Regions from separate parts of the Nocardiopsis mwathae genome, predicted to be linked through region 1. Evidence: riboswitches for the same ligand, from Rfam matches in the RefSeq annotation. Region 1 holds a riboswitch; each other region holds the start of a gene.
What was found. A riboswitch is a leader RNA that binds a small molecule or an ion and turns the genes downstream of it on or off. The one in region 1 is predicted to bind cobalamin.
Positions count from the first base shown of each region.

Region 2: another riboswitch for cobalamin. It lies ahead of HNR23_RS23455 (ribonucleoside-diphosphate reductase subunit alpha); the one in region 1 lies ahead of HNR23_RS14555 (putative cobaltochelatase).
Region 3: another riboswitch for cobalamin. It lies ahead of HNR23_RS23490 (ABC transporter substrate-binding protein); the one in region 1 lies ahead of HNR23_RS14555 (putative cobaltochelatase).

Region 1 is NZ_JACHDS010000001.1:3,372,767-3,383,146, forward strand. Features, by position in the region: gene HNR23_RS14530 (TetR/AcrR family transcriptional regulator) at 1-11, shown strand, start outside; gene HNR23_RS14535 (cytochrome P450 family protein) at 51-1,328, shown strand; gene HNR23_RS14540 (cobyrinate a,c-diamide synthase) at 1,459-2,874, shown strand; gene HNR23_RS14545 (GNAT family N-acetyltransferase) at 2,871-3,467, shown strand; gene cobO (cob(I)yrinic acid a,c-diamide adenosyltransferase) at 3,831-4,433, opposite strand; gene HNR23_RS14555 (putative cobaltochelatase) at 4,526-6,595, opposite strand; cobalamin riboswitch at 6,652-6,781, opposite strand; gene HNR23_RS14560 (LLM class F420-dependent oxidoreductase) at 6,968-7,987, shown strand; gene HNR23_RS14565 (DUF6504 family protein) at 8,015-8,284, opposite strand; gene HNR23_RS14570 (protein kinase domain-containing protein) at 8,608-10,380, shown strand, end outside.
Region 2 is NZ_JACHDS010000001.1:5,342,983-5,353,362, forward strand. Features, by position in the region: gene HNR23_RS23425 (hypothetical protein) at 1-425, opposite strand, end outside; gene HNR23_RS23430 (sigma-70 family RNA polymerase sigma factor) at 693-3,683, shown strand; gene HNR23_RS23435 (NYN domain-containing protein) at 3,922-5,589, shown strand; gene HNR23_RS23440 (hypothetical protein) at 5,644-6,201, shown strand; gene HNR23_RS23445 (hypothetical protein) at 6,274-6,444, opposite strand; gene HNR23_RS23450 (HAD family hydrolase) at 6,457-7,038, opposite strand; cobalamin riboswitch at 7,138-7,392, shown strand; gene HNR23_RS23455 (ribonucleoside-diphosphate reductase subunit alpha) at 7,553-10,108, shown strand; gene HNR23_RS23460 (ribonucleotide-diphosphate reductase subunit beta) at 10,156-10,380, shown strand, end outside.
Region 3 is NZ_JACHDS010000001.1:5,360,858-5,371,237, reverse strand. Features, by position in the region: gene HNR23_RS23520 (cytochrome P450) at 1-1,248, shown strand, start outside; gene HNR23_RS23515 (alpha/beta fold hydrolase) at 1,429-3,087, shown strand; gene HNR23_RS23510 (ABC transporter ATP-binding protein) at 3,200-5,119, opposite strand; gene nadE (ammonia-dependent NAD(+) synthetase) at 5,356-6,231, opposite strand; gene HNR23_RS23500 (putative glycolipid-binding domain-containing protein) at 6,402-6,974, opposite strand; gene putP (sodium/proline symporter PutP) at 7,116-8,627, opposite strand; cobalamin riboswitch at 8,970-9,165, shown strand; gene HNR23_RS23490 (ABC transporter substrate-binding protein) at 9,262-10,296, shown strand.

The sequences.
Region 1 (10,380 bases):
AACGCACCTGAGGTGCGACACCGCGACCGGATACCCGAGGAGTGGACGCCATGACCCCCCGGACGCCCGACATCGAGCCCACCACCGCAGCAGAGCCGGGCACCGCCCACCTGATGGACCCGGAATTCGTCCGCGAGCCGTACGGCGCCTGGGCGCGCATCCGCGAGCACGGGCCGGTCGTCCCCGGCTATTTCGTGGACGGCTTCCCGCTGTGGGTCGTCACCCGGCACGAAGACGCGCGGGCCGTGCTGAGCGACCCGCGCTTCGCCAACGACTCGGCCTCGGTCCCGGGCGTCGAGACGAACGAGCGCACCGCGCTGATGCGGCACTTCGGCATCCCCGAGGACTACATCCCCTATCTGGCGGAGTCGGTCCTGGACGCCGACGGGGCCGACCACACCCGGCTGCGCAAGCTCGTCTCCCGCGCCTTCACCGTGCGTCGGGTCAACGAATTGCGGCCGCGTGTCGAGGAGATCACCGAGCAACTGCTCGACCGGCTCCCAGGCGAGGCCGAGGACGGTGTCGTCGACCTCATCGAGCACTTCGCCTACCCGATGCCCATCACCGTCATCTGCGAGATGGTCGGCGTCCCCGACGAGGACCGGCCGCTGTGGCTGAAGTGGAGCCACGACCTGGTGTCGACCGACACCGACGCGATGGGTGCCGCGGTGGTGGAGCTGGTCGATCACCTCAAAGCCATGGTCGAACGGCGCCGGGCCGCGCCGCGTGACGACCTCATCGACGCGCTGATCCGCATTCAGGACGAGGACGGTTCCCGGCTCGGCGAGGCGGAGCTGGTCACCATGGTGCTCAGCCTGGTGGTCGCCGGGCACGAGACCACGGCGCACCTGCTCGGCAACGGCACCGCCGCGCTGCTCACCCACCCCGACCAACTGGAGCTGCTGCGCCGGGACGAGAGCCGCGCCCCGGCGGCCGTGCACGAGCTGCTGCGGTGGTGCGGCCCGGTCCTGGTGACGCGCCCGCGCTTCGCGACCGAGGACGTCACGGTCGCCGGCACCCTGATCCGCCAGGGCGAGCGGGTCCTGGTGGTGCTCGTCTCGGCCGACCGCGACCCGCGTCGCTTCGACGAGCCCGACCGACTCGACATCACCCGGCGCCCGGCCACCCGCGGGGAACAGCACATCGCCTTCGGCCACGGCGCCCACTACTGCCTCGGCGCCGCCCTGGCCCGCCAGGAGGGCGAGGTCGGCTTCACCCGCCTGCTGCACCGCTTCCCGGGCCTGTCCCTCGCGGTCCCGGAGGAGGAGCTGGAATGGGCCCCGCGCCCGGGCATGCGCCGACTCGCCCGGCTGCCCGTCCGGCTGTGAGGCGGCGGGCCCGGTGAGCCCGCCGGGGCGGGCCGCCCCGGACCCGGGCGGCCCGCACTGCGCATAGCCTGGACGGTCGTCGACGGTCATCGGTCGGCCGACGACGGCGGGTCGGGAAGAGAGGCGGGCAATGCCGCAGGTTCCGCGGGTCGTGATCGCGGCCCCGGCGTCGGGGAGCGGGAAGACCACGGTCGCCACCGGGCTCATGGCCGCGCTCGCGGCACGGGGCGCGCGCGTGTCCGGACACAAGGTCGGACCGGACTACATCGACCCCGGGTACCACGCGCTCGCCACCGGAAGGCCGCCGCGCAACCTCGATCCGGTGCTGTGCGGCGAGGACCGGGTCGTTCCACTGTTCCGGCACGGCGCCGCCGGCGCGGACATCGCCGTGGTCGAGGGCGTGATGGGCCTGTTCGACGGCGCCTCCGAGCCCCGGCACTTCCACGGCCCCGGCGACTTCGCCTCGACCGCGCACGTCGCCGGGCTGCTCGGCGCGCCCGTCGTGCTGGTCGTGGACGCCGCCCGGACCAGCCGATCCATCGCCGCGCTGGTCCACGGCTTCTGCACGTATGAGACGCGGGTGCGTGTGGGCGGGGTGATCCTCAACCGGGTCGGCTCCGACCGGCACGAGGAGCTGCTGCGCGACGCCCTGGAGGACGCGGGGGTGCCGGTCCTGGGCGCGATCCGGCGGCATTCCGCGGTCGAGACGCCGTCGCGCCACCTCGGTCTCATCCCCGCCGCCGAGCGCGCGGACGCCGCGCGCGCGGCGGTGGACGCGCTCGGCTCACTGATCGCCGACTCCTGCGACCTGGACGCGATCGTCGCGCTGGCGCGCGGCGCCGCCCCGCTGCCGGGACCCCCCTGGAGCCCCGATGCTGAGCTGGCGGCGCCGCCGGGCGCCGAGCCGCGGGCGCCCTCCGTCCCGGCACGCGTCGCGGTCGCCGGCGGCCCCGCCTTCACCTTCTCCTACACCGAGCAGACCGAACTGCTGCGGGCCGGCGGCGCCGAGGTGGTCGCCTTCGACCCGTTGCGCGACGAGAAGCTCCCCGCCGACACCGCCGGCCTCGTCATCGGCGGCGGGTTTCCCGAGATGCACGCCGCCGAGCTCTCCCGCAACGCCCCGCTGCGCGCCGCCGTCGCCGACCTCGCCGACCGCGGCGCCCCGATGGCCGCCGAGTGCGCGGGACTGCTCTACCTCGCGCGCGAACTGGACGGCGCCCCGATGTGCGGTGTCATCCCGGCCTCGGCACGGATGACGGAGCGCCTGACCCTCGGCTACCGCGCCGCCGTCGCGGTACGCGACTCCGTTCTGGCCGGCGCCGGTACTCGGGTGCACGGCCACGAGTTCCACCGCACCGAGCTGACTCCGTCCCGCGGCACCGACCCCGCCTGGCAGTGGCGATCCGGTGGCGGCGAGGGGTTCGCGAGTGCCACCCTGAACGCCTCCTACCTCCATGTGCACTGGGCCGGCGCCCCCGCCCTGGCCGCCCGTTTCCTCGGGTCGGTACGCGGATTCGCCGAGACGAAGGGCAGGTCCGACCGATGAGCGCCGCCACCGCCTCGACCATGCCGGTCGTCATCCTGAAGACCGAGCGGCTGACCCTGCGCGCCTTCACCGAGGCCGACATCGACGACGTCTACGCCGCGGTGCGGGATCCCCTGATCCAGACGTGGCTGCCGCTCCCCGAGCCCGGGGTGCCCTACACCCGTGCCGACGCCGAGGAGTGGTGCCTGACCGGTGCCCCGGAGTCCCGTGCCGGAGGCGACGGGCAGAACTGGGCTGTCACCGATCGCCGGACGGGCCGCTTCCTCGGGTCCGTCGGGCTGACGCGCACGATGTGGGTGGTCCGGTCGACCGAGGTCGGGTACTGGACGGCCCCGTGGTCGCGCGGCACGGGCGTCGCCGCGGAGGCCGTGACCGCGGTCTCCCGCTGGGCGCTGGACCAGGGCCTGGAGCGCGTGGTCCTGCGGGCCGCGACCGCCAACACCGCCTCCCGCCGCGTGGCGGAGAAGTCGGGATTCGCCTTCGAGGGCATCGAACGCAACGCGATGCTCCTCCACGAGGGCCGTGCCGACCTGGCCCTCTACAGCCTGATCCCGTCCGACCTGGGGAAGCCCCCGGAGGACGGAACCCGCTGACGCCGCTTGCCTGCCGAGGTCCGGACAGGGTCAGGGTGGTCGGGGTCCACCGGGGCCTTGTCAGCGTTCCCCTGCACGGTGTCCCGTGGAGACGAGCGGCAGCGACGAGGACGGCAGGAGCCTGGGGCAGGCGGTCGCCGTGCGGGTGAGCGGACGGCCGGGCCAGCGGCGGGGGCCGACCCCTGCGGCCGGTCCCGGTTCCGTACCAAGGGGCGGCCACGGAGAGGGTGGGAGGAGCGCCCCGATCGGCCCCCGCACCGGACAGCTCTCCCCCTTCGTTGATCTCGGGGATATCGGGGTGTCGGGGGCGATTTTTACCCCGACATCTCCGAGATCAACGGAATCGGGGGCCGATCGCAGGCATCACCACTCGATGCCGCGCTGCCCCTTCTGGCCCGCGTCCATCGGGTGTTTGACCTTGGTCATCTCGGTGACGAGGTCGGCGGCGTCCAGGATGCGCCGGTCGGCGTCGCGGCCGGTGATGATGACGTGCTGGTCGCCCGGTCGGTCCCGCAGGGTCGCGACGACGTCGTCCACGTCCACCCACCCCCATTTCATCGGGTAGGTGAACTCGTCGAGCACGTAGAGCCGGTAGGTCTCGGCGGCCAGATCGCGCTTGATCTGGCTCCAGCCCTCGGCGGCGTCGGCGGCGTGGTCCTCCTCGGTCCCGGGGCGCTGGATCCAGGACCAGCCCTCGCCCATCTTGTTCCAGGTGACGGTGCCGCCCTCGGAGGTCTCCCCCAGGACGCGCAGCGCCTTCTCCTCGCCGATCCGCCACTTCGCGGACTTCACGAACTGGAAGACGCCGATGTCCCACCCCTGCGCCCAGCCGCGGGTGGCCAGGCCGAAGGCGGCGGTGGACTTGCCCTTGCCGGGGCCGGTGTGCACGATCAGCAGCGGCCGGTTGCGCCGCTGGCGGGTGGTCAGCCCGTCGTCGGGGACGTAGGCGGGTTTGCCCTGGGGCATCTGCGGAGTCCTTGTCTGTCGCTGTCGGTCGATCGCTGTCACTGGATGTCGGTCGATGTGGCCGTCTCGTTCGCCCACCGCCGGCCTCCGGCTCAGGCCGCGCTGTTCCGGGTATGCCGGGTGTGCCGGACCAGTCCGCTCAGGGCATCGGCGCCCAGTTCCTCCAGCCGGACCGCGGTCCCGCCCATGGCGGCGGCCAGACGGCCGGCCAGCCCCAGCCGGACCGCGCCCGACTCGCAGTCGACGACGACGGTCTCCACCCCTTGGGCGCCGATCCATGCCCCGGCGCGCAGGGCGTCGTCGAGTGCGCCGTGTGTGGCCCGGCCGTCGGTGACGACGACCAGCAGCGGGCGGCGCCGCGGGTCGCGCAGGCGCTCGATGCGCAGGACGTCGGCCGCGCGCAGCAGCCCCGCGGCCAGCGGGGTGCGCCCTCCCGTCCGGAGTTCGCGCAGGCGGCGCGCGCCCGCCTCGACCGAGGAGGTGGGCGGCAGGTCGAGTTCGGCGCCGCGGCCGCGGAACGTCACCAGCCCGACCTTGTCGCGCCGCTGGTAGGCGTCGAGCAGCAGGCTGAGCACCGCGCCCTTCACTGCGCGCATGCGCTGCCGCGCCGCCATGGAGCCGCTGGCGTCCACGCAGAACAGGACGAGGTTGCCTTCGCGCCCCTCGCGCACGGCCTCTCGCAGGTCGGACCCGTCGAGGAGCAGCCCGGGGCCGGTGCGGCCGCGCGCCCGCTGGTGCGGGGCGGCCGCCCGCAGTGTCCCGGTCAGGTGCAGCGCGCCGACGCGCTCGCGGGGCGGGCGGGCGCCCGATGTCCTGCCGTAGGGGGTTTCGGCGCGGGAGCGGCGGCCGGGGGTGCCGTGGCCGATCCCGGCGACGCTGAACAGCCGCGGCCGGTAGGTGTCCCCCGCCTCGGCGGTGCTGTCGCCGGTGGGGTGTTCCGTTCCCGCAGGGGGATCCGGGGGAGACGAAGGCGGGGCTTCCTCCTGCGGTTCCTGGCGCGGGGCGTCGTCGGGCGCGGGGGCCTCGGCGCCGTTCCGCTGCCCCCGGTCCACCTCGGCGTCCCCCGGACCGGGGTCGGCGCCGCCGTCGTCGGGACGCCCCGGGTCCTCGTCCGGGGCGTCCTCACCGGCTTTTGGGTCCGCATCACCCGCCTGGTCGAGCGCATCCTGCAGGCGGTCCTCGTCGAGGTCCGGGGCGTCGAAGGGGTCGCGGCGGCGCCGGTGCGGCAGGGCCAGGCGGGCGGCGTCGCGGACGTCGTCGGAGGTGACCTCGATGTGGTCGCGCCAGGCGGCCAGGGCCATGGCCGCGCGGGCGGTGACGATGTCCGCCCGCAGCCCGTCGACCTCGAACGCCGCGCACACGGCGGTGACCTGGCGCAGCGCGGCGTCGGAGAGGACGACCCCGGGCAGCCGCTTGCGTGCGGCGCGGATGTGCGCGGCGAGTTCGGCGTCCTCGCCGGAGTATCCGGCGGCGAAGGCTCCGGGGTCGGTCTCGAAGGCGAGGCGGCGGCGCACCACCTCGGCCCGCTCGGCCGGGTCGCGGGTGGCGGCGACCTCGACCGTGAGGCCGAAGCGGTCCAGCAGCTGCGGGCGCAGCTCGCCCTCCTCCGGGTTCATGGTGCCGACCAGAAGGAACCGTGCGGCGTGCGCGACCGACACGCCCTCGCGCTCGACGTGCGAGGTACCCATCGCCGCCGCGTCCAGGAGGAGGTCGACGAGGTGGTCGTGGAGCAGATTGACCTCGTCGACATAGAGGACGCCGCGGTGTGCGGCGGCGAGCAGGCCGGGTTCGAAGGCTTTGACACCCTCGGTGAGCGCGCGCTCGATGTCCAAGGAGCCCACCAGGCGGTCCTCACTCGCGCCGACCGGCAGCTCCACGAGGCGTGCGGCGCGCTCGGCGGGGACGGCGCCGTGGGGGTGGGGCCCGTCGGGGCACCGGGGGTCCGCGGCGGCGGGGTCGCAGGAGAACCGGCAGCCGTCGACGATGTCGAGGTCGGGCAGGAGCGCGGCGAGGGCGCGCACGACGGTGGATTTCGCGGTGCCCTTCTCACCTCGGACCAGCACACCGCCGACCGCCGGGGAGACGGCGTTGATCAGCAGCGCCAGTTTCAGGTCGTCCATGCCGACGACCGCGCTGAAGGGGTAGCGAGCCGGAGCGCTCACGCGGGTCAGTCCTTCCTCGGGAGTCCACGCCCATAGGGGTCGGTCGCGGCGCCGTGCAGTCTCCTGGCTCCCAGATCGCCGCGTCCCCGCCGCCTTCCCACCGGTGTCGTCCGGCAGTGGCTACGGTCGCGGGTCCGCTCCCTGGTCACAGTGGCGGGACCGCCCCGGATTCGCACCGGGTTCCTGCGTGCGGCGGCGGACCCCGGTAGGGCCGCACCGCCGACGTCGGCACCGCCCACCAGAATGGCACACGCCCGCCGGAGGACACTCCCGCGTCGGCTTTTCGGGCCGACCGGCCTATCCGGATGCTGAAACCGGTTCTAGCATGCGGTCCAGGCACCCGCTTCCCGCCGAGCGACCGATGGAGCGCACATGGCCACGGACCTGAAGCTGGGACTCGCGGTGGGGTACTGGGGTGCCCGCCCCGACGACGCCACCGCGACCGTACGGGCCGCCGAGGCCCTCGGGTACGACTCGGTGTGGACCGCCGAAGCCTACGGATCCGACGCCTTCACCCCGCTGGCCTGGTACGGAGCCCGGACCGAACGGATCGGCCTGGGCACCGGGATCGTGCAGCTCTCGGCGCGCACCCCGGTCGCCACCGCCATGCACGCGCTCACCCTCGACCACCTGTCCGGTGGGCGCCTGCGGCTCGGCATCGGGGTGTCCGGCCCGCAGGTGGTGGAGGGCTGGTACGGGCAGCCGTTCCCCCGCCCGCTGCAGCGGACCCGCGAGTACCTGGACATCATGCGCCGGGTCTGGCGCCGCGAGGCACCGGTCACCGCGCCGGGACCGCACTACCCGCTCCCCTATCCGGGCGGGACCGGGCTGGGCAAGCCGCTGAAGCCGATCACCCACCCGCTGCGCCCGCACATCCCCGTCTACCTGGGTGCCGAGGGACCGAAGAACGTCGCGCTGGCCGCCGAGATCGCCGACGGCTGGACCCCCCTCTTCTACCACCCGCGGATCAGCCCCGACGTGTACGCCGACGCGCTCGCCGGCGCCCCCGACGGCTTCGACATCGCCTGCACGGTCGCGGTGATCCCGCACGAGGACACCGCCGCGGCGCTGCGCGCGGCCAAGGCGCCGATCGCCTTCTACATCGGCGGCATGGGCGCCCGGGATGAGAACTTCCACCTCAACGTGTTCGTGCGCATGGGCTTCGCCGAGGCAGCCCACCGGGTGCAGGAGCTCTTCCTGGCCGGGCGCCGTGAGGAGGCGGTCGATGCCGTCCCCGACGACCTGGCCGACGGCCTCTCCCTGGTCGGCCCGCTTCCGCGCATCGCCGAACGCCTCGGGGCCTGGCGCGACAGCCCCGTCACCACCCTCCTCGCCGCCGGCGTCCGCGACGAACCCACTCTCCGCGCCTTCCGCGACCTGGTCCTGGGGTGACCGAGCCGGGATCGGCCCTCGACGACCTCAGTCCCACACGCGGGCCAGTAGCCATTCGCCGGTGGTGGAGTCGTGGCGGAGTTCGTAGACGCCCGGGGCGCGGTCCGCGCCGGCTTCGACGCGCCAGAACGTGCGCTGGGGCAGGCGGTCGTGGGCGGCGGGGGTCCAGTCGGTACGCAGGGTGACCCAGTGGTCGATGATCCGTCGGACCGTGTAGATCCGCCCGTCCCAGGTGAAGCGCTGCGGGCGGCCCTCCCGATCGACCACCGAGATCCGAACACCGTAGACACGTGCCACCGGGCCACTCCCCTCATCGCGTGCGCGCCCGCGTCCGCGGCGCGCGAAGGCCGTCGACCCGCGGGGAAGAGCAGGTTCACGTTCGAACAGGTGTTCTAATCATAGCCGGATGGGCCGCCGCCCGGAAGCGCAAAGTGTGTTCGCGTGTCCGCAACGTGTTCGGGAATCATGGCGAGACGTACGTGTCCGCACGTGCCTGGCACGTGCGGCATCCCCTGCACCCGGTACGAGGTCACCCGGCGACCGCACCCGCGCGGTGTCCGGCCGTCGTCGGTACGCTGTGAGGCGCGAACCCCCGTGAGCCACAAAGGAAAACCACAACTGTGACGTCGAACGAGCACGAGCGCGCCAAACCCCTCCGAACCGGCGACCCCCACGAGCTCGGGGACTACCGCATCGTGGGACGACTCGGCCGCGGCGGCATGGGCACCGTCTACCTCGCCAAGGACGCCTCCGACCGCTTCGTCGCGGTCAAGCTCATCCACCCCGACCTCACCGACGACGAGGACTTCCGCCGCCGCTTCGCCCGCGAGGTCCGGTCCGCACGGCGGGTCGCGCGCTTCTCCACCGCCGGGGTCATCGACGCGGAACTGGACAGCGACCCGCTCTACATCGTCTCCGAGTACGTCCCGGGCCCCAACCTGTCCGAGGCGATCAACGCCGAGGGGCCGATGCAGGGCGGAACCCTGGAGAGCCTGGCCATGGGGGTGGCGGCCGCGCTCACCGCGATCCACGGCGCAGGGGTGATCCACCGCGACCTCAAGCCCGCCAACGTCCTGCTGTCGAGCGTGGGGCCGAAGGTGATCGACTTCGGCATCGCTCGCGCCATGGACGACGACGGCTCGGTCACCCGTTCCAGCCAGCTCATGGGCACCCCCGCCTACCTCGCGCCCGAGCTCGTCATGGGCGGGGAGATCACCCCGGCCTCCGACATCTTCTCCTGGGGCTGTCTGATCGCCTTCGCCGGAACCGGCACGACCCCCTTCGACGCCCAGAGCGTCCCGGCCGTGCTGCATCTCATCAGCTCGGCGCCGCCGAACCTGGACGGCCTCGATCCGAGCCTGGACGAGCTGGTGCGCCGGGCGCTCGACAAGGACCCGAAGAACCGGCCCACCGCCCAGCAGCTGCTCAACCGCCTGGTCGGGCAGGAGAACCCCACCGAGTCCGTCGTGGACCGGACCGTGGAGCGCTCGTGGACTCCGCCGTCCACACCGCGGTCGGACGCCGCAGCGGCGGCGGGCTTGGCGGGGGCCGCCGCCGGTGCGGCCGCGGGCACGGCGGCGGAATCCGCCCCGACCGCGGCGATGCGCGAGGCCGGTGCGGCCACTCCCACGGACGCGGTGAACCCGGCCGACCAGACCACCCACGCCATGCCGCCCGAGGCCGACCGGCAGCCCTCCGCCTATCCGTCGGCGCCGCACCCCTCCGCCCAGGACCGGGTCCCCTCCGGCCCGCAGCAGCCCTCCTACGGCCCGCCGCCGTCCGGAGCACCGGTCACGGGCCCGCCGCCCGGCCCGGCGTTCGGAGCGCCCCCGCCCTACGGCCCGCCCTCGGGGCCGCAGCAGTCCCCCTACGGCGGCCCGCCGCAGCCGGGCGGGCAGCCGCCGATGGGCGCCGCCCCGCAGCCGGGGGCCTTTCCGTACCCCGGCGCTCCGTCTCCGCCCTACGGCCAGCCGTCCCACACCCCGATGGCGCCCGGCGGACCCGGTGCGCACGGCGGCCCGGGCCGACCGCCGTCGGGGCCCGACCCGGCGGCCGCCCCCGCGCCCGGGGGCGGGCGGAAGAAGCTGATGATGATCGGCGGGGGCGTCGGCGCGGTGGTCCTGCTGCTGGCCTCCGGCATCGTCGGGTCCTACCTGTTGAGCGGCCCGGAGTTCCCGTCGGGGACCAACATCTACACCGACGAGTTCGCCGATCCGAACTCCGGCTGGTCGGCCGATGACTCCGACGACCCCTTCGACGCACGCGAACACAACCGCGGTTACACCGACGACGGCCGCTACGCGCTGCGCGCCACCCGCGACGACACGGTCACCCGGGCCGGATCCGCCTTCGAGGGCGACTACCCCGAGCAGCTCGCCGTCAGCGTCGACACC
Region 2 (10,380 bases), 2.0 Mb from region 1:
AGGCGTGTGCGCAGGTAGGCAGGGGTGGTCAGGCCGGTGAGGGGATCCTGGCAGTCGTCGCGGGACCGCCCGCCGTCGACCCACCCCTCGGCCACCGCGGTCATCAGGGCCAGTGGCGGGGCCGACCACCCCAGCACCTCGCCGAGCGCGGTGAAGTCGGCGAGTGTCGTCCCGATGGAGACCCCGGACCGCGCCCGGGCCTGCCCGAAGCGCACGCACGCCGCCGACATGTCGGTCTCCTCGAACGCCGCGGTGCAGAGGGATTCCACGGCCGGGGTCCACCAGTCGTCGGGCGGATCCCACCCGCTCGCCCGACTGCGGAGGCACCACAGCTCGCGCAACCGGCGACTGGATATGATCCGTTCCACCAGTTCAGAGCCCTCCACGTCGATCCCCATCCCGTCTGTGTCCGTTCGCTCGCCCATGTCTGCCCCGCGAAGGCTCCGGGCGGGCCCGCGCCCCCGTTCCGGCGGGCCCGTCCAGCGCCTTCACCCCCGAAGACAGCCATAGGTGGCGGCTATGACGCGAGTTAGAGATATTTTTTTCCTCGGGCCTTCCGCGGGGTGTTCCGGGAGGCCGGTGCCGAGGCGCGATGCCTCGGCGGTGCGGGGCGCCGAGCGAGGGCGCCGCGGGGCCGCACCGGCGGTGGTGAACGTGGCGAACCCAGGGCCGGAACAGCGGAAAGGCAGCGCATGACGGAACCGCAAGGTGATCACACTGAGCTACTCGTCGGTGACGCCGAACTTCTCGAACGGGTCCGAAGCGGAGATACCGCCGCTTACGCCACGCTCTACGAGCGGCACATCGACGCCGCGCGCGGGCTGGCCCGCCAACTCGTCCGCGGCGACGCCGAGGTCGACGACGTCGTCGCCGAGACCTTCACCCGCGTCTTCGGCGTGGTCCAGCGCGGCGGCGGCCCGGTCGACGGCTTCCGCCCCTACCTGCTCACGGCCGTCCGGCACGCCGTCTACGACCGCGCCCGCGGTGAGAAGCGCCAGGTCGTCACCGACGACATCGAGAAGTTCGACCGCGGCGAACCGTTCGTCGACCCCGCCCTGGAAGGGCTGGAGCGCTCCCTGATCGCCCGCGCCTTCCTCGCGCTGCGCCCCGAGTGGCAATCGGTGCTCTGGTACACCGAGATCGAGGGGATCAAGCCCGCCGAGGCCGCGACCATCCTCGGCAAGACCCCGAACAACGTCGCCGCGCTCGCCTACCGCGCCCGCGAGGGCCTGCGCGAGAAGTACCTGCAGATGCACCTGTCGGGCGGCGCCCCCGCCGAAAGCTGCCGCCCGGCGCTCGGCCTGCTCGGCGCCTACGTCCGCGGCGGCCTCGGCAAGCGCGACACCACCACCGTCGACCGGCACCTCGACGCGTGTGCCGACTGCCGCGAGGTCTACGCCGAGCTGATGGACGTCAACTTCGGTCTGCCCGGCATCATCCTGCCGCTGTTCGCCGGACCGGCCGCCGCCGGCTACCTCGCCTCCCTCCCCGGCGGAGCGCTCTCCGGCGGCTGGTGGGGCCGGATGTCCAAGGGCCGGCAGGCCGCGACCGCCGGGGCCGCCGCCACCGCTGTCGCCGCGGCCGCGGTCCTCGCCCTTGTCAGCAACGAGGAGGAGATCCCGACCGCACCCGGGCAGCCACCGGTCGCGGCCGCTCCCCCGCCGCAGGCTCCCCCGCCGAACACCCCGGAACCCCACGCCCCCGACCCGGCCGCACCGGATCCGGAGGATCCCCGGCCCGACCCCCCCGACGCCGAAGAACCGGCGCCCCCGGCCCCCGCGGCCCCGCCCGGCGCCCCTCCCGCCGGTTCGCCGGCCGATCCCCCCGCGGAACCTGCCGCTCCCGGGGCACCGCCCCCGGGGGAACCGGCCGCTCCCGGAGCGCCGCCGCCGGAGGCCGCCGCCCCCGACCCTCCGGCCGTCTCCCCGCCCCCGCCGCGTGAACCCGGCGCCCCCCCGATCCCGCCCCGGGAGCCGGGTGACACGCCGCCCCCGCCCTCGAACCCCGACGTTCCTCCACCTCCGCCACCCACGCCCGGCGCTCCCGAGTTCTCCGCCGAGATCGACCCGGTCGGCGCGCTCGTGCCGGGCCGCCCCGGCATCATCGTCATCTCCGTCCGCAACCTCGGCGCCGACGCCGGCGCCGACGTGGTCGCCGAGGTCGACCTCCCCTCCGGCGTCGCGGTGCGCGGCACGGCGCGCAGGGGCAGTGCGGCGCCGTTCGCCCCCGGCACCGACGGCTGGAGCTGCGCCGCCACCGCCGAGGGCGCCCAGTGCGTCCGCTCCGGCCTCGACTCCGGCACGTCCAGCACCCAGTACCTGGATGTCCTCGTCTCCCCGGCGGCCCGTGCCGGTGCCCCGCCGAGCCTCGCCGTGAGCGCCGGCGATGCCCGGACGACGGCGACCGGCTCGCACGGCGTCGATCCCGGCGGGCAGCCGGCGCGGTTCGCCGCGGCCGGGCAGGTGCGCACCGAAAGCGTCGGAAACGCGCTGCTGACCTGCGAGGACGAGGAGAGGAAGGACCGCTGGCCGTGGTGGCCCGTCGTGCTGAACCGGTCGGCCGACGGGGCCGGACCCTCCGTTTCCCCCGGCCCTGCCGCCCCCGAGGCCGACGAACGGCGGGTGCCCGCCGCACCCTCCGATGCGCCGCCCATCGACCTGCCTCCCGAGGTCGGGGACTCCGCGGTCGACGCGGCCACACCGGACACGGAACCCTCCTCGGATCCCTCGACCTCGGCCCCCGACACCCCGTCCGATGCCGAAAGCGGCCCCGAGGCCCCGGCGCAGGGGCCCGCCGAGGACGAGAAGGCGAAGGAGGGGAAGGACGAGGAGGAGCAGGCGGTCGAGGACATGCTCACCCCGCCCGACGAGGGCGACGGCGCGTGCGCCCAGGCGCTGCGGCGCGAGGGCGACCTGCGCGACAACGACATGTGGGACATGCGCCCGCTGGACCTCGACGGCGACCCCGGCACCACGATGTCCAGCTCGGTCCGGTGGTCCCTGCCCGAGGGCGGCGGCGTCCGCTGGGCCGGGCTCTACTTCTCCGGTTCGGGCATGTCCCCCCGGTCGGCCACGGCCAAGCTGCGCGGACCCGCGTCGGACGCCTACGTCGAGGTCCGCGCCGACGAGGTCGGCCGGGCGCGACTCCCCGGCTACCCCGTCTACCAGGCGTTCGCCGACATCACCGGCATCGTTCGGGCGCAGGGCGGCGGCGAGTGGTGGGTCGCAGACGTCCCGACGAAGACCGGCATGGGCACGTACGCGGGGTGGAGCATGGTCGTGGTGCTGGAGGACCCCGCCGCGCCCTACAACCAGGCGATGGTCCTGGAGACGACCGACAGCGTCTTCCACGACGAGGAGGGCCTGCGCTTCCCCCTGGCCGGACTGCTCCCGGCCGCCGTCCCGGCGACCGTCGACGTCGTCGCGTGGGAGGGCGACGCCGACCTGGTGGGCGACCGGGTGCTGCTCAACGGTGCCGCGCTCACCCCGGAGGGAGGCGATCGGGATCCCGACAACGCGTTCTCAAGCTCCGCGCGCGGCGCCGTCGGCCCGCCGCTGACGTTCGGTACCGACGTCGTCCGGTTCACCCCGACCCTGCCCCGGGACCCCCAGGTCCGCCTGGTGACCCAGGGAGACGCGTTCGTGGCGGGGGTGGTGGCGGTGACGGCTCCGATGCGGACATGACGACAGGCCCGCATCCGAACGACCGCAGATCCCCGCCGCGGACGGGATCCACGCAGCTGGCGGTGGTGACCGGGGCGTCACGTCGGGCCATCGGCTGCCGGAGGGGGCACGCAAACCGAGACAGACTTGGTTAGGCTGTGGCCCGGCCTTGTCTATTGGCCGAGTGCCGATCGTTGGAATGACCCGGTACGTGCCCCCAGGTCCGGGTGACCAGCACAATGGGAAGGGGCGGTGTCGCGTGGATCGCTGCGCGCTGTTCGTGGACGCCGGCTACCTCCTTGCCGACGGTGCGATGGCTGTGCACGGAACCCGCAACCGGGATTCCGTGTCGTGGGATTACGCGGGACTCGTTCAGCTCCTCAATGAGGTGGCGCGTGACCGCACGGGACTTCCTCTGCTGCGCTGCTACTGGTACGAGGCGACGGCCGACGGCCGCCGCACCCAGGAGCAGGACGGCATCGCGGACATTCCCGGCATCAAGTTCCGAGCCGCGCGTATCCGTCCCGGCAGACGGGAGGGCGTCGAGAGCTATGTGCAACGGGACCTGACCACCCTCGCGCGCACGGGTGTGCTGTGCGAAGCGGTCCTGGTCAGCGGTGACGAGGACATGGCACAGGTCGTGTCGGACGTCCAGGACCTCGGAGTGCGGGTCACCGTCGTGCACATCTCCGTCGAGGGCAACTGGACCATCTCGCGGGCGCTGCGCCGCGAGTGCGACGACCTGATCGAGATCGGGGCCGGGCACCTGCGCCCGTACGTCAACCTCCTCTCCGCCACCGGCGGCGAGTCGACCGAGACCACCACCCCGCTCACCAACGGGCGCTCCCGCAGCGGCCCGGACGTGACGCGCCGCCCCGTCACCGCGACCGCCGCGTCATCCCGGGTGGAACCCGCGGCCGCCGACTCGGGCGGACTGGAGGCGATGTTCGCCTCCACCGGCGCCCAGCAGGCGATGACCGGCAGCGCCATGGACCAGTTGCGCGCCATGCGCCAGAGCATCGCCCAGCAGCGCGGCGACCACCTCGCGCCGCAGGCCGGCGCGGACACCGGCCGCGCCAACCCGTCCGGGCCCATCGACGCCAACGGATTCCCGTCCGGCGGGTACCCGCCGCCGCAGCGCAGACGCGGTGAGGAGCCCACCGGCGGCCAGCCGTCCATGCTCGCCAATCCGCCCACCGGGCCGCAGACCGGCTTCGGCGGAGTCGGCGGTGGAACCGGGGCGCACCCCGGGATGCGCGACGTGGTGCAGAACGGCTACGGCGGACCGGGGCAGGGCGGCGGGGCCACCGGCCACCAGCTGGGCGCCCATCAGCAGAGCGGGCACCAGCCCCCCGGCCACCACGACCCCATGATGGGCGGCGCGGCGGGATACGATCGGGGGGCACCGCCGGGCCGTGGGGCACCGCCACCGGGGGTCGACCCACGGGATCCCCGCTACCGGCCGCACACCGGCGAGAATCCGGCGTACGGAGGTAACACCGGCCCAAACCCTACCTTTGGGGCCAGCACGGAAACTGAATCCGGATTCGGCGGATCACACGGACCACCTCCGGGACCCGGATCCGCCGCTGGCCCCCGCCTCGAACAACCCGCCGCTCACGGCCCCTACGGCCCCACACCCCCGGGAGTGGGCCGCCTCGGGCCCGGAGCGGCATCGGCATATTCGATCGACGACGCCGTGAATGCCGCGCGCCAGGAGGGGAACGACTTCGCCGAGTCGATCGCGCGGGACGCGCCGACACTGTGGTTGGAGGCGGTGCTCGCGAGTCGTCCGCGAATGCCGTCCGACCTCGAAGCACGGCTGCTGCAGGGGTCGGCGCTGCCGATCGACTTCCTGCTGCGCGACGAAGTCCGCGACGCGCTGCGGAACGGCTTCTGGAGTGCCCTGGAACGTGCCCGCGGCTGACAGGACACCGAATCCGGGGCCGCGGACGCGAACAGGGACCTAGGGAGGCTGGCAGTGACCCGCGTGACCACAGCCGATCTCGACCGGCTGGAATTCAGGGCGGTCCAGTCCGGCGACCACACCGACGCCGCACGGGAACTCATCGCACTGGCCAACCGGGTCGAGTCCGACAGTGAGATCTCCCGCGCCGAGCTCTTCGTGCGGGCAGGCGAGCAGTGGGAGATGGCCCAGGAGTTCGACCGGGCCACCGCCGCCTACCAGCGCGCCATCGACGACGGCGGCATCACCGTCATCGACGCCCGCGCGCTGCTGGCGGGGGCACTGCTCGAACTGGACCGCACCGAGGCCGCCTACGCGCAGCTGGAGCGGCTGCGCGGCGAGGGCCCGCGCAACCTGCCCACCTACATCACCATCGCCGAGACCCTGCAGGCCCACGGCGACCTGCGGGGCGCCCACGACTGGTCGACGCTGGGCGTGGAGCGGTTCCGACACCAGGACGTCTCGCCCTACGTGCACGACCTGCTCATGGAACTGGTGCGCACCCGCTTCCGGATCCGAATGGACCTGAACCTGACCGAGGACGCCCTGGACCGCCTCCTCGACGACGAGTAGCCCCCGCTCCCCGTTGATCTGGGCGGAGTGCACCGAATAGTCGGCGGCGGTATCGGGTGCACTCCGCCGAGATCAACGGAAGGGGCGGAGCAGTGCCCGGCCGTGGGCGTAGGCGTCGGCCAGGCTGCCGCCGCTATAGGTGACCCGCGCGATACCGTCCAGATGGTGGTCGGTGCTGCCTGCGCGCTCACATTCCTCGCTCGCTTTGCCGACGATGAGTGTCGGCCTTCGGCTAGTCGTCATCGTCAGCTCCGCTCACTGCGTCGTGTTCGCGTCGTAGTTGACCGCCACCGAGTGCGCCAAATGGCGGAAGAGCGGAGCGTCCGACATCGAGTCGCCGTAGGCCACGCACTGCTCGCGCGCGATGCCGGTGCGGCGCAGCACCTCCTCCACGATCCGCGGTTTGTCGGCGGGAGTGAGAATGTTCTCCGGCACCGGTGGTTCGGTGAACGGCAGCGCCGGGAACCGGGAGGCGACGACCTCGTCGAAACCGAAGTCGAGCAGCCGCTCGGCGTAGAAGTCGGGGGACATGGTGATCACCAGCGAACGCCCGCCTTGCGCGCGGATATCCCCGCACACGTCGGCGATTCCGTCGAGGAAGGGGCCGTCTCGGAACGCCTGTTCGACGAGCCCGTCGGTGAGCATCGGCCAGATCCCGGGCAGCGCGGCCGCGAAGCCGCGGGTGTCGATCTCGCCGTCGGCCAGGGCCCGTTCCAGGGCGCGCAGTTCCGCCCGGGTGCCGGTGACCCGTGCGATCTCCAGGCTGGCGCTCGTACCCTTGAGCAGGGTGCCGTCCATGTCGAACACGTGCAGGTGGTTCATCGCGCTGTCGGACACACCCTCTCGTGTATCACGGACCCAGAACGCTCCGCGACCTGATTTTCACCCCGACACGCCCCTATGTTGAGGTGTTCCCGATCGGCGGCCACAAGATGTAGTATCTCTCCCGCTGATGGTTCACCAGCCCGTCGCGTCGTTCGACGGGGGTGAGGCAAGAGGGAACCCGGTGCGAATCCGGGACTGCCCCGCAGCGGTGAGCGGGAACGAACGCCATCCCGACGGCACTGGGCGCCACGCCATGGCCCCCGGGAAGCCGATGGCCGGTAGGCGGAGGACCAAGGCCCCACACGGGCCGCAGCGCGCCCTCCAACGCCCGCGAGTCCGAAGACCTGCCATCGGTGTGTACGCGTCCGGCGTGCACGGTAACGGGGCTTCGAGGGCGGGCCGCCGCGACGAATCAGGGGATGAACCTCCCGCCGAACACGGTGCGGGACGGTCTGTTCCCGCGTGTTCTGGTGCGCGCCGACCTTCGACACCCCAACCGGTTGTCGTCTACCTGGTTGGAGCCACCATGACCCTCGATCTCGACGTTGCCGCGGCACAGCCCGCGCGCGCGGTTCCCGCGAGCGATCCGATGGAGCGGGTCAGGCAGGTCGTACACGAGGCGTGCGCCGGGCTGACGGGGGTGTCGGCCGAGACGGTCATCGAGGAGACACGGCGCGGCCTCTACCCGGGCATCGGCCCCGCGGAACTGGAGCTCGCGCTGGTCATGGCGGCGCGCACGTTCGTCGAGGCCGACCCCGGCTACTCGCACGTCGCCGCCCGCCTCCTGCTGGACAAGCTCCGCCGCGAGGCGCTGACCTTCCTCTCCGGCACCTTCGACGAGGCCGACCAGGCCCAGATGGCCGACCGCTACACCGACTACCTCAAGGCCTATGTCACCCGCGGCGTGGAGCTGGGCCAGCTCGACCCGCGGCTGGCCACCTTCGACCTCGCCCGCCTCGGCGCCGCCCTGCGTCCCGAGCGCGACCTGGACTTCACCTTCCTGGGCCTGCAGACGCTCTACGACCGCTACTTCCTGCACAGCGGCGGGACGCGCTACGAGCTGCCGCAGGCGTTCTTCATGCGCGTCGCCATGGGCCTGGCCCTCAACGAGGACGACCGCGAGGCGCGCGCCATCGAGTTCTACAGCCTGCTGTCGTCGTTCGACTTCATGTGCTCCACGCCGACCCTCTTCAACGCCGGCACCCAGCGTGCCCAGCTGTCCTCCTGCTTCCTGACCACGGTCGGCGACGACCTGCAGTCGATCTTCCACGGCATCAGCAACAACGCCCTGCTGTCCAAGTACTCCGGCGGCCTGGGCAACGACTGGACCCCGGTCCGCGGCATCGGCGCCCACATCAAGGGCACCAACGGCCAGAGCCAGGGCGTCGTCCCCTTCCTCAAGATCGCCAACGATACAGCCGTGGCTGTCAATCAGGGTGGAAAAAGGAAGGGCGCCGTCTGTGCGTACCTGGAGACGTGGCACATCGACATCGAGGAATTCCTCGACCTGCGCAAGAACACCGGCGACGAGCGGCGCCGCACGCACGACATGAACACCGCCAACTGGGTGCCCGACCTGTTCCTACAGCGGGTCGAGGCCGACGGCGAGTGGACGCTGTTCTCCCCCGACGAGGTGCCCGACCTGCACGAGAAGTACGGGACCGCGTTCGCCGAGGCCTACACCGCCTACGAGCGGGCCGCCGACGCCGGCGAGGTCAAGGTGTGGCGGCGGGTGCGCGCCGTCGACCTGTGGCGGCGCATGCTCACCATGCTGTTCGAGACCGGGCACCCCTGGATCACCTTCAAGGACCCGTGCAACCTGCGTTCGCCGCAGCAGCACACCGGGGTGGTGCACTCGTCCAACCTGTGCACCGAGATCACGCTGAACACCGACGCCGACGAGGTCGCCGTGTGCAACCTCGGCTCGGTCAACCTCGCCCAGCACGTGACCGAGGACGGTATCGACGCCGAGCGGCTGCGCCGCACAGTGCACACCGCGGTGCGCATGCTGGACAACGTCATCGACGTGAACTTCTACACGATCCCCGAGGCCGAGCGGGCCAACATGCGGCACCGGCCGGTCGGCCTGGGCCTCATGGGCTTCCAGGACGCGCTGTTCAAGCTGCGGCTGCCGATGGCGTCGCAGGGCGCGGTGGAGTTCGCCGACGAGAGCATGGAGCTGATCTCCTACCACGCCATCACCGCGTCGACGGACCTGGCGGCCGAGCGCGGCGCGTACGCGACCTTCGACGGCTCGCTGTGGAGCAAGGGCGTGCTGCCGATCGACTCGCTGCGCCTGCTCGGCGAGGCGCGCGGCGGCGACCTCGACGTCGACACCACGGCCCGGCTGGACTGGGAGAACCTGCGGGAGCGGGTGCGCACCGTCGGGATGCGCAACTCCAACGTCATGGCGATCGCGCCGACGGCGACCATCGCCAACATCACCGGCGTCGGCCAGTCGATCGAGCCGATCTACCGGAACCTGTACGTGAAGTCGAACATGTCCGGCGACTTCACCGTCGTCAACCCCTACCTGGTGCGCGACCTCAAGGAGCGCGGACTGTGGGACGACGACATGGTCGCGCGGCTCAAGCTGTACGACGGCAGCCTGGGCGCGATCGACCGGGTGCCCGGCGACCTCAAGGACCTGTACGCCACCGCGTTCGAGGTCGATCCGTCGTGGCTGGTCGACGCCGGCTCGCGTCGCCAGAAGTGGCTCGACCAGGCACAGTCGCTCAACCTGTACATGGCGGCGCCGAGCGGCCGCAAGCTCGACGAGCTGTACCGCCGGGCCTGGCGCAAGGGGCTCAAGACCACGTACTACCTGCGCTCGCAGAGCGCCACGCACGTGGAGAAGAGCACCCTGAAGGGAACCGACGGCAAGCTGAACGCGGTCGCCGCCACCCCGGCCGCTCCCGCTGCCGCGCCGTCGCCCGCCCCGGCCCCGGTCCCGGCGGTGTCGCCGTCCCCGTCACCGGCGCCCGCCCCCGCGCCCGAGCCCGCCTCCACGGCTCCCGACATCGACCCGGACGCCGCCTCCTCCTGCTCCATCGACGACCCCGACTGCGAAGCCTGCCAGTAGAAGCGTCCGCAGCCGCCCTCCGCAGACCCGAAGGATCCGAACACCCCATGACGACGACCCACGAACCGGACACCACCGGCCTCGGCGCGATCGAGCGCGACGCCGAGCGCGTCAACGTCGACGACAAGGCGATGATCAACGCCCGCGCCGACGTCAACCAGCTGCTCCCGCTCAAGTACACCTGGGCGTGGGACAAGTACCTGGCCGGGTGCAACAACCACTGGATGCCGACCGAGGTCGCCATGCAGGCCGACATCGCGCTGTGGAAGTCG
Region 3 (10,380 bases), 2.0 Mb from region 1:
ACACCGTCCGCCGGGAGGCAGGCCGTGGATGTCGCCGCATTGGACGCACTCGACGCGCTGCAGCGCGACCCCTACCCCCACTACGCCCGGGCCCGCCGCCGCGACGGGCTGATCTACGTCGGCGAACTGGACGCGTGGCTGGTCGCCCGCTACGCCGACGTCCAGGAGGTGCTGAACCGGCCGTCCGACTTCTCCTCGGCGAAGGCGATGCGCCCCGATGCCACGCCGAGCCCGGCCGCCCTCTCCGAGCTGGCCAAGGGCGTCAGCGGCAGCTCCATCGTGCTCACCTCTGACGGCGCACGGCACCGCCGGTTGCGGGAGCCGCACACCCGCGGGATGTCCACGGCCCGCGTCATCACGCTGATCCCGTTCATCACCGAGCGCGTCGCCGCCCTCATCGACGGCTTCGCCGCCGACGGCGGGGTCGAGCTGATGGGCGCCTACGCCGAGCGGCTTCCGGGCGAGGTGATCGGGCGGCTGCTCGGGCTCGCCCCCCACGACGTCCCCGGTGCCGTGCACGCCGGACGCCGCGCCGAGCAGCTGCTGTTCCGCCCGCTCGACCCCGACGACCAGGCGGCCGCCGCCCGCGACTACGTGGCCCTCCAGCACCTCATGGACGACTACGCGCGCCGCCGCCGCACGGAGCCGCGCGCGGACCTGTGCACGGACATGATCCGGGCGCTGTGCCCCGGGTCGGCCCAGCCGACGGACTCCGACCGCGGCGACCTGGTCGCGACCCTGGTGAACGTGCTGCTCGCCGGGCACCTGACCACCGCCGCGCTGATCGGCACCGCGGTGCTGCACCTGCTGCGCCACCGCGACCAGTGGGAGCTGCTGTGTGAGCACCCCGAACTCATTCCACAGGCTGTGGAGGAAGCCGCCCGATTCGACGCCCCGGTGCAGGGGTTCCGCCGTGTCGCCACCCGCGACGTCGAGCTGGCCGGGACCCGGCTTCCGGCCGGATCGGAGCTGTTCGTGGCGTTCGGCTCCGCCAACCGGGACGAGGCGCTGTGCGACCGCCCCGACACCTTCGACGTGACGCGCACGGGCGTACGGCACCTGGCGTTCGGGCACGGCGTGCACAGCTGCCCCGGCGTCCGGCTGGCACGCGCCCAGGTGCGGATCACGCTGGAGACGCTGACCCGGCGCCTGCCCGGTCTGCGGTTGGCCCCGGGCTGGGACGGGGCCGTGACCATGCGGCCCACCCTGATCCACCGCTCCCCGGAAATGCTCCCCCTGGTCTGGTGAGTGCGGGGGCGTGTCGGCGAGCGCCGACGTCCCGATCGCCGTTCTAGCCACAAGAACTACGACTTTCAGCGGTTCCGCGCGGCACACCGGCCTGCCTAGGCTCGTCCACCGTCATGTCCGACATCGCCCCTTTCGCGTCACAGCGCGTGAGGTCGGCGATCCCCACCGGAAGGACAGGCTGTGGACTTCAGCAGCAGAACCGGCAGGCGCCTCGGCACCGCCGGGAGCATGCTCGGCCTCGTCGCGATGGGCGGTGTGCTCGCCTGGGCACCGCCCGCCGCGGCCGAACCGGGCGAATCGGTCGCCCCCGAGCTCAAGAGCTTCTACCAGCAGGAACCCGCCTGGAAACCATGCGGCGAGGAGGACGTCTTCGGGGATCTGGAGTGCGCAAGGATCACCGTCCCCATGGACTACGCCAACCCCAGGGGCGAGAAGATCCGCGTCGCGATCTCCCGACGCAAGGCCACCGACGAGGAGAACCGGCGCGGCATCCTCCTCCTCAACCCCGGCGGGCCGGGCGGCGACGGGCTGGACCTACCGGCCGACCTCGGCGACCAGAAGATCGGGGAGGTCTACGACCTCATCGGCTTCGACCCGCGCGGAGTCGGGCAGTCCACCAACGTCAACTGCTCGGCGGTCGACTTCGAGGACTTCAACCTGACGTCTCGGCCGACCGACGCCCAGCTGCACGATTACACCGAGTTCGCCCGCCAGTCCGAAGTGGGCTGCGACCGGACGGCCGGGTCGCTGCGCCCCCACATCACCACCGCCAACACCGCCCGCGACATGGACGTCATCCGCGGCGTACTCGGCGAGGAGAAGACCAACTACCTCGGCTTCTCCTACGGCACCTACCTCGGTGCCGTCTACGGCAGCCTCTTCCCGGGGCAGCTGGACCGCAGCGTCCTCGACTCCTCGATCCACCCCGACATGGTCTGGCGCGACCAGTTCCTGGCGGCCTCGCGCGCGTTCACCGAGAACGTCGACCGGTTCGCCGAGTGGGCCGCGGACAACGACGACAGGCTCGGGCTCGGCGAGGACCCCGAGGCGGTGCGCGCCCTCATCGAGGACCTGGCCGAGAAGCTGAACGAGGAGCCGGTCGGCGAACTCGACCGGACCGTCTTCGACGACTATGTGGGGGACTTCGCCCGGTGGCAGGGCCAGTGGGACCTGTTCGCCGAAACGCTGGCCAAGCTGCGCGACGGCGTCCCGCTCGACGAGGACGACGAGGAGCCCGACGCCGAGGCCCAGGCCGACGCCGAGGACGCGGCCGAGGCCGCCGCCAAGGTCGCGACCAGGTCCAGGGACCAGCTGAACAACGGGACCACCACCGCGGTCCTGTGCGAGGCCGACTGGCCCACCGACCTCAACGTCTACTACCGCGACATGCGCGAGTACCGCGACAAGCACCCCTACGGCTGGGGCGTCGCCGTGGTCGCCCCCTGGCCGTGCACGTTCCGGTCCTACACGCCGCCGGAGAAGCCGGTGGAGCTGAAGCGAGACGGCTACCCGACGGGTGTGGTCGTCCAGGGCGAGTACGACCCCCAGACGGCCTACGAGGGCGGACCGGCGATGGCCAAGCGGCTGCGCGACAGCCTCGTCATCGTCGAGGACGACGGCGGTCACGCCTACTACGGCGGCGAGGGTTACGAGTGCGTCACCGAGCAGATCGACGACTACCTGATCGACGGCATCCTGCCCGGCAGCACGACGTCGTGCCCGGGTATTCCGCGTCCTGACCTGGACGCTGGGGACACCGCCGCGGACTCCGATGAGCCCCTGGCCGACCAGGTCCAGGACATGCTCGACGAACAGGAGGAGGCGAGCCCGGTCGGCTAGCCCGCCCCGGACCGGCCCGCCTCCCCGCCCCTCCGTTGATCTCGGAGATACTGGGGTGAAAATCGCCCGTGAGACCCCAGTATCTCCGAGATCAACGGAGGGGCTGCGGGCGTCAGGGGGTGGGCTGTGACTCCAGGGCCAGTTCCCGCTCGTTCGGCTCGGAAGTCGGTGAGGAGTCGAACTGGGTGCGGTGCAGCTCCGCGTAGCGGCCGCCCTCGGCCAGCAACTCGGCGTGCGTGCCGCGCTCCACGACCTGTCCGGCCTCGACGACCAGGATGAGGTCGGCGGCCTGAATGGTGGAGAGCCGGTGCGCGATGACCACGGCCGTCCGTCCGGACAGCGCCTCGCCCAGCGCCGCCTGCACCGCCGCCTCGGAGGTGGAGTCGAGGTGCGCGGTGGCCTCGTCGAGGATCACCACCTGGGGGCGGGCCAGCAGCAGCCGCGCGATGGTCAGGCGCTGGCGCTCCCCGCCGGAGAGCCGGTAGCCGCGCTCGCCCACGATGGTGTCCAGCCCGTCGGGCATGGCCGCGATGAGGTCGTCGAGCCGGGCGCGGCGCAGCGCGTCCCACAGCTCCTCGTCGGTCGCCTCCGGCCGGGCGAGGCGCAGGTTGGCCCGAACCGACTCGTGGAAGAGGTGCCCGTCCTGGGTGACCATGCCGATCGTCTCGCGGACCGAGTCCGCGGTGAGGTCCCGGACGTCGACACCGGACAGCCGTACGGCGCCCTCGTCGACGTCGTAGAGGCGGGGTAGCAGTTGGGCGATGGTCGACTTGCCGGCCCCGGAGGAGCCCACGAGCGCCACCATCCGCCCGGGTTCGGCGCGGAACGACACGTCGTGGAGGACGCGCTCGCCGCCGCGGGTGTCGAGGGTGGCGACCTCCTCCAGGGAGGCCAGCGAGACCTTGTCGGCCGAGGGGTAGCCGAAGCCCACACCGTCGAACTCGACCGACACCGGCCCCTCGGGGACCGTGCGGGCGTCGGGCTTCTCCTCGATGAGCGGCTTGAGGTCCAGGACCTCGAAGACCCGGTCGAAGCTGACCAGCGCGCTCATGACCTCCACGCGCGCCCCGGCCAGGGACGTCAGCGGCGCGTACAGCCGGGTGAGCAGCATCGCGAGGGCGACGACCGCTCCGGCCTCCAGTGTCCCGCCGATGGCGAAGAAGCCGCCGAGCCCGTAGACGAGGGCGAGCGCGAGGGCGGAGACGAGGGTCAGCGCGGTGATGAAGACTTCCTGCGTCATGGCGGTGCGGACCCCGATGTCGCGCACCCGGCTCGCCCGGCGGGCGAACTCGGCCGACTCGTCGGAGGGGCGGCCGAACAGCTTGATCAGGGTGGCCCCGGCGGCGGAGAACCGCTCGGTCATCTGCGTGCCCATGGCGGCGTCGTGGTCGGCCGCCTCGCGCTCCAGCCGCGCGAGCTTGCTGCCCATGCGGCGGGCGGGCAGGACGAACACCGGGAGGAGGACGAGGGAGAGGAGGGTGATCTGCCAGGACAGCGAGATCATCACGGCGAGCGCGAGGACGAGCGTCACGAAGCTGCCGACGACGTTGGACAGGATGTCGCTGAAGGCCCGCTGCGCACCGATGACGTCGTTGTTGAGCCTGCTGACCAGCGCTCCGGTGCGGGTTCGGGTGAAGAACGCGACCGGCATGCGCTGCACGTGGTCGTAGACGGCGGTGCGCAGGTCGACGATGACGCCCTCGCCGATGCTCGCCGACAGGTAGCGGGTGACCAGGCCGACCCCGGCCTCGGCGAGGGCGATGACCGCGATGAGCACCGCGAGCTGGGCGATGAGGGTGACCGCGGAGCCGCCGACGATCGCGTCGACCACGCGGCCGGCGAGGACCGGGGTGGCGACGGCCAGCACCGCGGAGACGATGCTGAGCAGGATGAACAGTGCGAGGCGTCGTCGGTGCGGGCGGGCGAAGGAGGCGATGCGCCGCAGGGTCTTCTTGGAGAAGGGGCGCCGGTCCTGTTGGGCGTGCATCGAGTTGTAGAGCTGATGCCACGCGGTGACTTCCATGCTGCTCATGCCACACCACCGGTTCGTCGGGGAGTCAGGTCGGTCGGGCGGGCGGTGGGACACGTCGCCCGGCCACGATCACGACGCTAAATCCTCAAGCATTGTTGAGGTCAACCCCCCGGCGAGGCGGATCGATTCCCGGTCGTCGGCTTCGCGGCGGGACGAGGGCGCGCGAACGCGGCACCACCCGCCCCCAGCGTGGCGGGCGGGTGTGACAGTCCGGTGCGGGATGGGGCGCAGCGGCCTCAGGGGGCGGTGGGCAGGGCGCGCTTGTGCGCGGTCGCGCGGAAGCGGTCGACGAGCGCGCGGGTGACGCGGTCGTCCACCGGGCGCCCTTCGAGGAAGTCGTCGATCTCGTCGTAGGTCAGCCCCAGCGCCTCCTCATCGGGCTTCTGCGGGGCCAGCGACTCCAGGTCGGCGGTGGGCGTCTTGTCCACCAGGTCCCGCGGCGCCCCGAGCTCGGCGGCCACGGCCCGCACCCGCCGCTTGGTCAGCCCGGTCAGCGGCACCACGTCGGCCGCGCCGTCGCCGAACTTGGTGAAGAACCCGGTGACCGCCTCTGCCGCGTGGTCGGTGCCGACCACCAGCCCGCCGACGGCCCCGGCGACCGCGTACTGCGCCACCATGCGCTCGCGGGCCTTGGCGTTGCCGAGAACGAAGTCGCGCGCCGCGTCGTCGCGGAAGCCCAGGCCGGAGGCGGTGAGGGACGCGGCCAGCGCGTCGGTGGCCGGTCGCACGTCGACGGTCAGGCAGCGGTCGGGGGCGCCGAACGCGACGGCGCGGGCGGCGTCGTCCTCGTCGGACTGCACCCCGTAGGGCAGGCGCATCGCGATGAACTCGGCGCGGCGGCCGTCCGCGCGCACCCGGTCGGCGGCGAGCCGGCACAGCCGTCCGGCGGTCATGGAGTCCACGCCGCCGCTGATGCCCAGGACCAGCGCGGTGGCGCCGGTGCCGGTGAGCCGCTCGGCGAGGAAGGCGACCCGACGCTCGATCTCCTCGCGGACGTCGAAGGCCTCGGCCACCTCCAGCTCGGCGATGATGGCGCGGCGCGCCGCGCGCAGGTCGGTCGGGACGGTCGGGTCGGTCGGGACGGACAGGTCGGACAGGTCGGACTGCGTCATGAGGGGTCTTCCCGTTCCATAGGCGAGCGCGTCGGATTATTCCGAACACTCCCCCGCGAACCGCACACGGGGCCGCCCCGGGGCCCCGACCTTCCGCTGGTCTCGGGAGCATCGACCGAATTCTCGCCGCGATTCGGTCGATGCTCCCGAGACCAGCGGAAGAAGAAAGGTCAGGTGACGCGGGCGGCGAAGCCCTCGTAGTCGACGATGAGGCCGTCGCGGTCGACGGTGAGCTCGTAGCTGCCGTGGTCGGGTGCGCGGTAGACGTAGCGCCCGCGCCCCTCGGCGGACTGGTGGCGGGTGTAGCGCTGGGTCACCCGCCGCACCCGCAGGTCGGGGATGTCGATCCAGGCGACCGCGATGTCGCGGGACTCGCCCGGGCGCAGTCCCAGGCGGCGGATGGGCAGGGTGTTGGTCAGGGGGGTGGAGGCGACGTCCACGTCCACGCACCCCTCCAGTTCGGGGGCGGGCGCGCCGTCGCGCAGCCAGTGGGTGCCCTTCGACTCCAGTGCGAGGGTGCGTACGCCATCACCGGAGAGGATCTCGACCCGCACGGCGCGGGTCACCCACCCCAGGTCGGCCCGCACGGTGAAGCGGCACGAGTAGCGGGTGCCCCGGTCGACGACGACCTCGGTCGCCTCCAGCCGGAAGCCGTCCGGTTCGGCGATGAGTGCGCCCAGCCCGAGGCCTTCGGAGACGTCGAGCCGGGACCACACAGCGGGGTGATCGTTGCTGGCGGACATGTACACCGTTCTACCTTTACGCGGCGATTACGCACCAGAGTGCCCCGACCAGCGCTCCGTCACAAATGCCCCGGTGAACGCACGAGGGCCCACCGGCAGCGGGTGCCGGTGGGCCCTGTCGCATCAAGGGGCCGAAGTGACTCAGGCGGCCGCCTTCGCCTCGGTATCCACCCGGTCGAAGTCCTCCTCCATCTGCGTGGAGGCCGTCCCGAGCCGGTTGAAGGCGAAGATCGCGATGACGCTGACGATCACCGCCGGGACCATGGCGTACAGGCCGGTCTCCAGGACCCGGGCGTCGAGCTCGGTCCAGATGACGGCGGTGGCACCGCCGCCGACCATCCCGGCCAGCGCGCCCGCGCGGTTCATCTTGCGCCAGTAGAGCGACAGCAGGATGACCGGGCCGAACCCGGCGCCGAACCCGGCCCAGGCGTAGCCGACCAGGTCCATGATGGTCCGGTTGCCCGACAGTGCGATCGTCGCGGCGACCGCGGCGACGAGGACGACCGCGGCGCGGCTGACCCACACCAGCTGCATCGGCGGGGCGTCGCGCTTGATGAACGCCCGGTAGCCGTCCTCGGTGAGCGCCGAGGAGGCGACCAGGAGCTGGGAGTCGGCGGTGCTCATGACCGCGGCGAGGATGGCGGCGAGCAGCAGACCGGCCACCCACGGGTTCATCAGAGCCTGGATGAGCTGCGGGAAGACCTGCTCGGGGTCGTCCAGAGGGGCGTCGAAGAAGACGACGCCGGTGAAGCCGACGATCAGCGCCAGCGACATGGCGGTGACCGCCCATCCGACGCTGATGATGGCGGCCTGCGGTACGGCCTTGGCCGAGCGGATGCCCATGAAGCGGGCGAGGATGTGCGGCTGGCCGAGGTAGCCGATGCCCCAGGCCAGGCCGGAGATGATCGCGATGGGGGCCAGGGCGTGGCCCAGGGTCCACTCGCCCTCCGCCGAGACGCCGCCGAGGATGGTGGCGGCGTCGAGCTCGTGGCCGACGGCCGGGTCGGACATGACGGCGACGAGTGCCACGATCGGGACGATGAGCAGCGCCAGCCACATCATCACGGCCTGGATGACGTCGGTGTAGCTGACCGCGAGGAAGCCGCCGAGGAAGGTGTAGAGGACGACGATCGAGACGCCGACGATGATCGCGACGTTCGCGGAGAAACCGAAGACGCTCTCGAAGAGGCCGCCCATGGCGACCAGGCCGGAAGCCACGTAGAAGAGGTAGAAGAGCAGGATCAGGATGGCCGATACGCCGCGCAGCACGCCGCTGTGGTCACTGAACCGGTTCTCCAGGTAGGAGGAGAGGGTGAGCGAGTTCGACTCGCCGCCGTTGCGGGCGTCGGTGGCGCGCTCGGTGTAGACGCGCAGCCGGCCGGCGATCAGGTACCAGCTGGCGGCGAAGCCGATCGCGAGGCCCACGGCGATCCACGCCTCGCCGAGGCCGGAGAGGTAGATCGCTCCGGGGAGCCCCAGGAGCAGCCACGCGCTGAAGTCGCTCGCGTTCGCGCTCAGGCCCGCCACCCAGCTGTTCAGCTGGCGGCCGCCGAGGACGAAGTCGGACAGGGAGGTCGTCCGCTTGTAGACCCAGAGCCCGATCGCGACCATCGCCACGAAGTACATGGCGAAGGTGACGGTCGAAGCCACCATCGAACTGCTCACTCGGCTCCCCTCTTTTCTCTGCTCGTCGGGATGCGGATGAAGATCACAGGAATCGACCGAATCCTGTCTTGCGGGTGAAACGTATGGCAATGACCGATATGGACTTGGTCACTGCTTCGAGACCTGGCCGATGCCTGGGTCGTCCAGGGTTGTTCGGTCGGCCATCCAGTCCGTCCAGACCTTGTCCGACCCGACATTTACCGTAACGAAGGGTACATATAGGCAGGTCATGGCTTTACCTTGACCCAGTGACGCACACCCCTCCACCTGGTGTCCCGCACCACTTCGTGCTCAAGATCACGATCTGATGCCGCTCTTCCGCTTCACCCCATATGGCCTCCCGCCCTGGCCCTACGATCGCCAGTGGCGACGGAAACCAGGAAGCCGGTGCGAATCCGGCACGGTCCCGCCACTGTGACCGGGAAGTCGAACCCAGACGTCACGGCCACGGCGCGCACGCGCGCCGGAAGGCCGGGGGAGGCGATGATCCGGGAGTCAGGAGACTGGGCCGTCGCGTCACCGTCGACCAGGGGCGCGGACCCCGGGCCGAGCGGGCCCGCGGCCCTGCCAGCGCGGACGTCCGCACGTCCCGCCGCGCCCGGATCCCGTGAGAGGACCGGACGTGCCCATCCCACCCCACCCCTTCTCCTTGGCCGGCTCCCGCCGCCGAGTCGCTCCCTTCACCCCCACCGCCACGGCAGCGGCGGCGTCGGCAGCGGCCCTCGCGGTCGCACTCACCGGCTGCGGCACCGGGCCGACCGAGGACGCCACCGCGGACTCCCCCGAAGGCTTCCCCCTCACCCTCGACAACTGCGGCACCGAGGTCACCGTAGACGCGCCTCCGGAACGCGCCGTGACGCTCAACCAGCACGCCACCGAGGTGATGCTGGCGCTCGGCCTGGAAGACCGGCTCGTCGGCACCGCCTACCTCGACGACGCGGTGCTGCCGGAGTTCGAGGAGGCCTACGACGCGATCCCCGTGCTGGCGGACGAGTACCCGTCGTTCGAGCAGGTCCTGGAGGCCGACCCGGACTTCGCCTACGCGGGCTTCGGTGCCAGTGCCTTCGACGCCGGCGAGGGGCGGGGACGCGACGCCCTGGACGACGTCGGCATCGCGACCTACAAGAACATCGAGGAGTGCACGGACCCCGTCACCGTGGACACCGTCGCCGAGGAGATCCGCGCCGTCGGGTCGATCTTCGATGTCGAGGACCGGGCCGACGAGGTCGTCGACTCCATCGAGGCGCGGGTCGAGGAGACGCAGGACCGGCTGGACGGCGTCGACCCGGTGGACGTGCTGGTCGTCGACAACATCGACGCGACCGTGTTCACCGCGGGTGGCAAGGGGATCGGCAACGAGATCATCAAGCGAGCCGGAGGGCGCAACGTCTTCGACGACCTCGACAAGGTCTGGTCCGACGTCTCCATCGAGCAGGCCGCCGAGCGCTCCCCGGACGCGATCCTGATCTACGACTACGGCGCGACACCGGTGGAGGAGAAGAAGCGGGCGCTGCTGGAGAACCCCACGCTCGCCGAGATCCCGGCGGTCAAGGAGGAGCGGTTCGCCGTACTACCGCTGTCCTCGGCGGTGGTGGGGGTCCGGGTCGGCGACGCCGTCCACGAGGTCGCCGAGCAGCTGCACCCGGACGCCTTCTGAGCGGCGGCATGTCGAAGCGGACGTCCGACGCGTCGTCGGGCCCCACCCCGCGGGGACCGGGGGCCGCGTCCCGGCGGCGCGGCG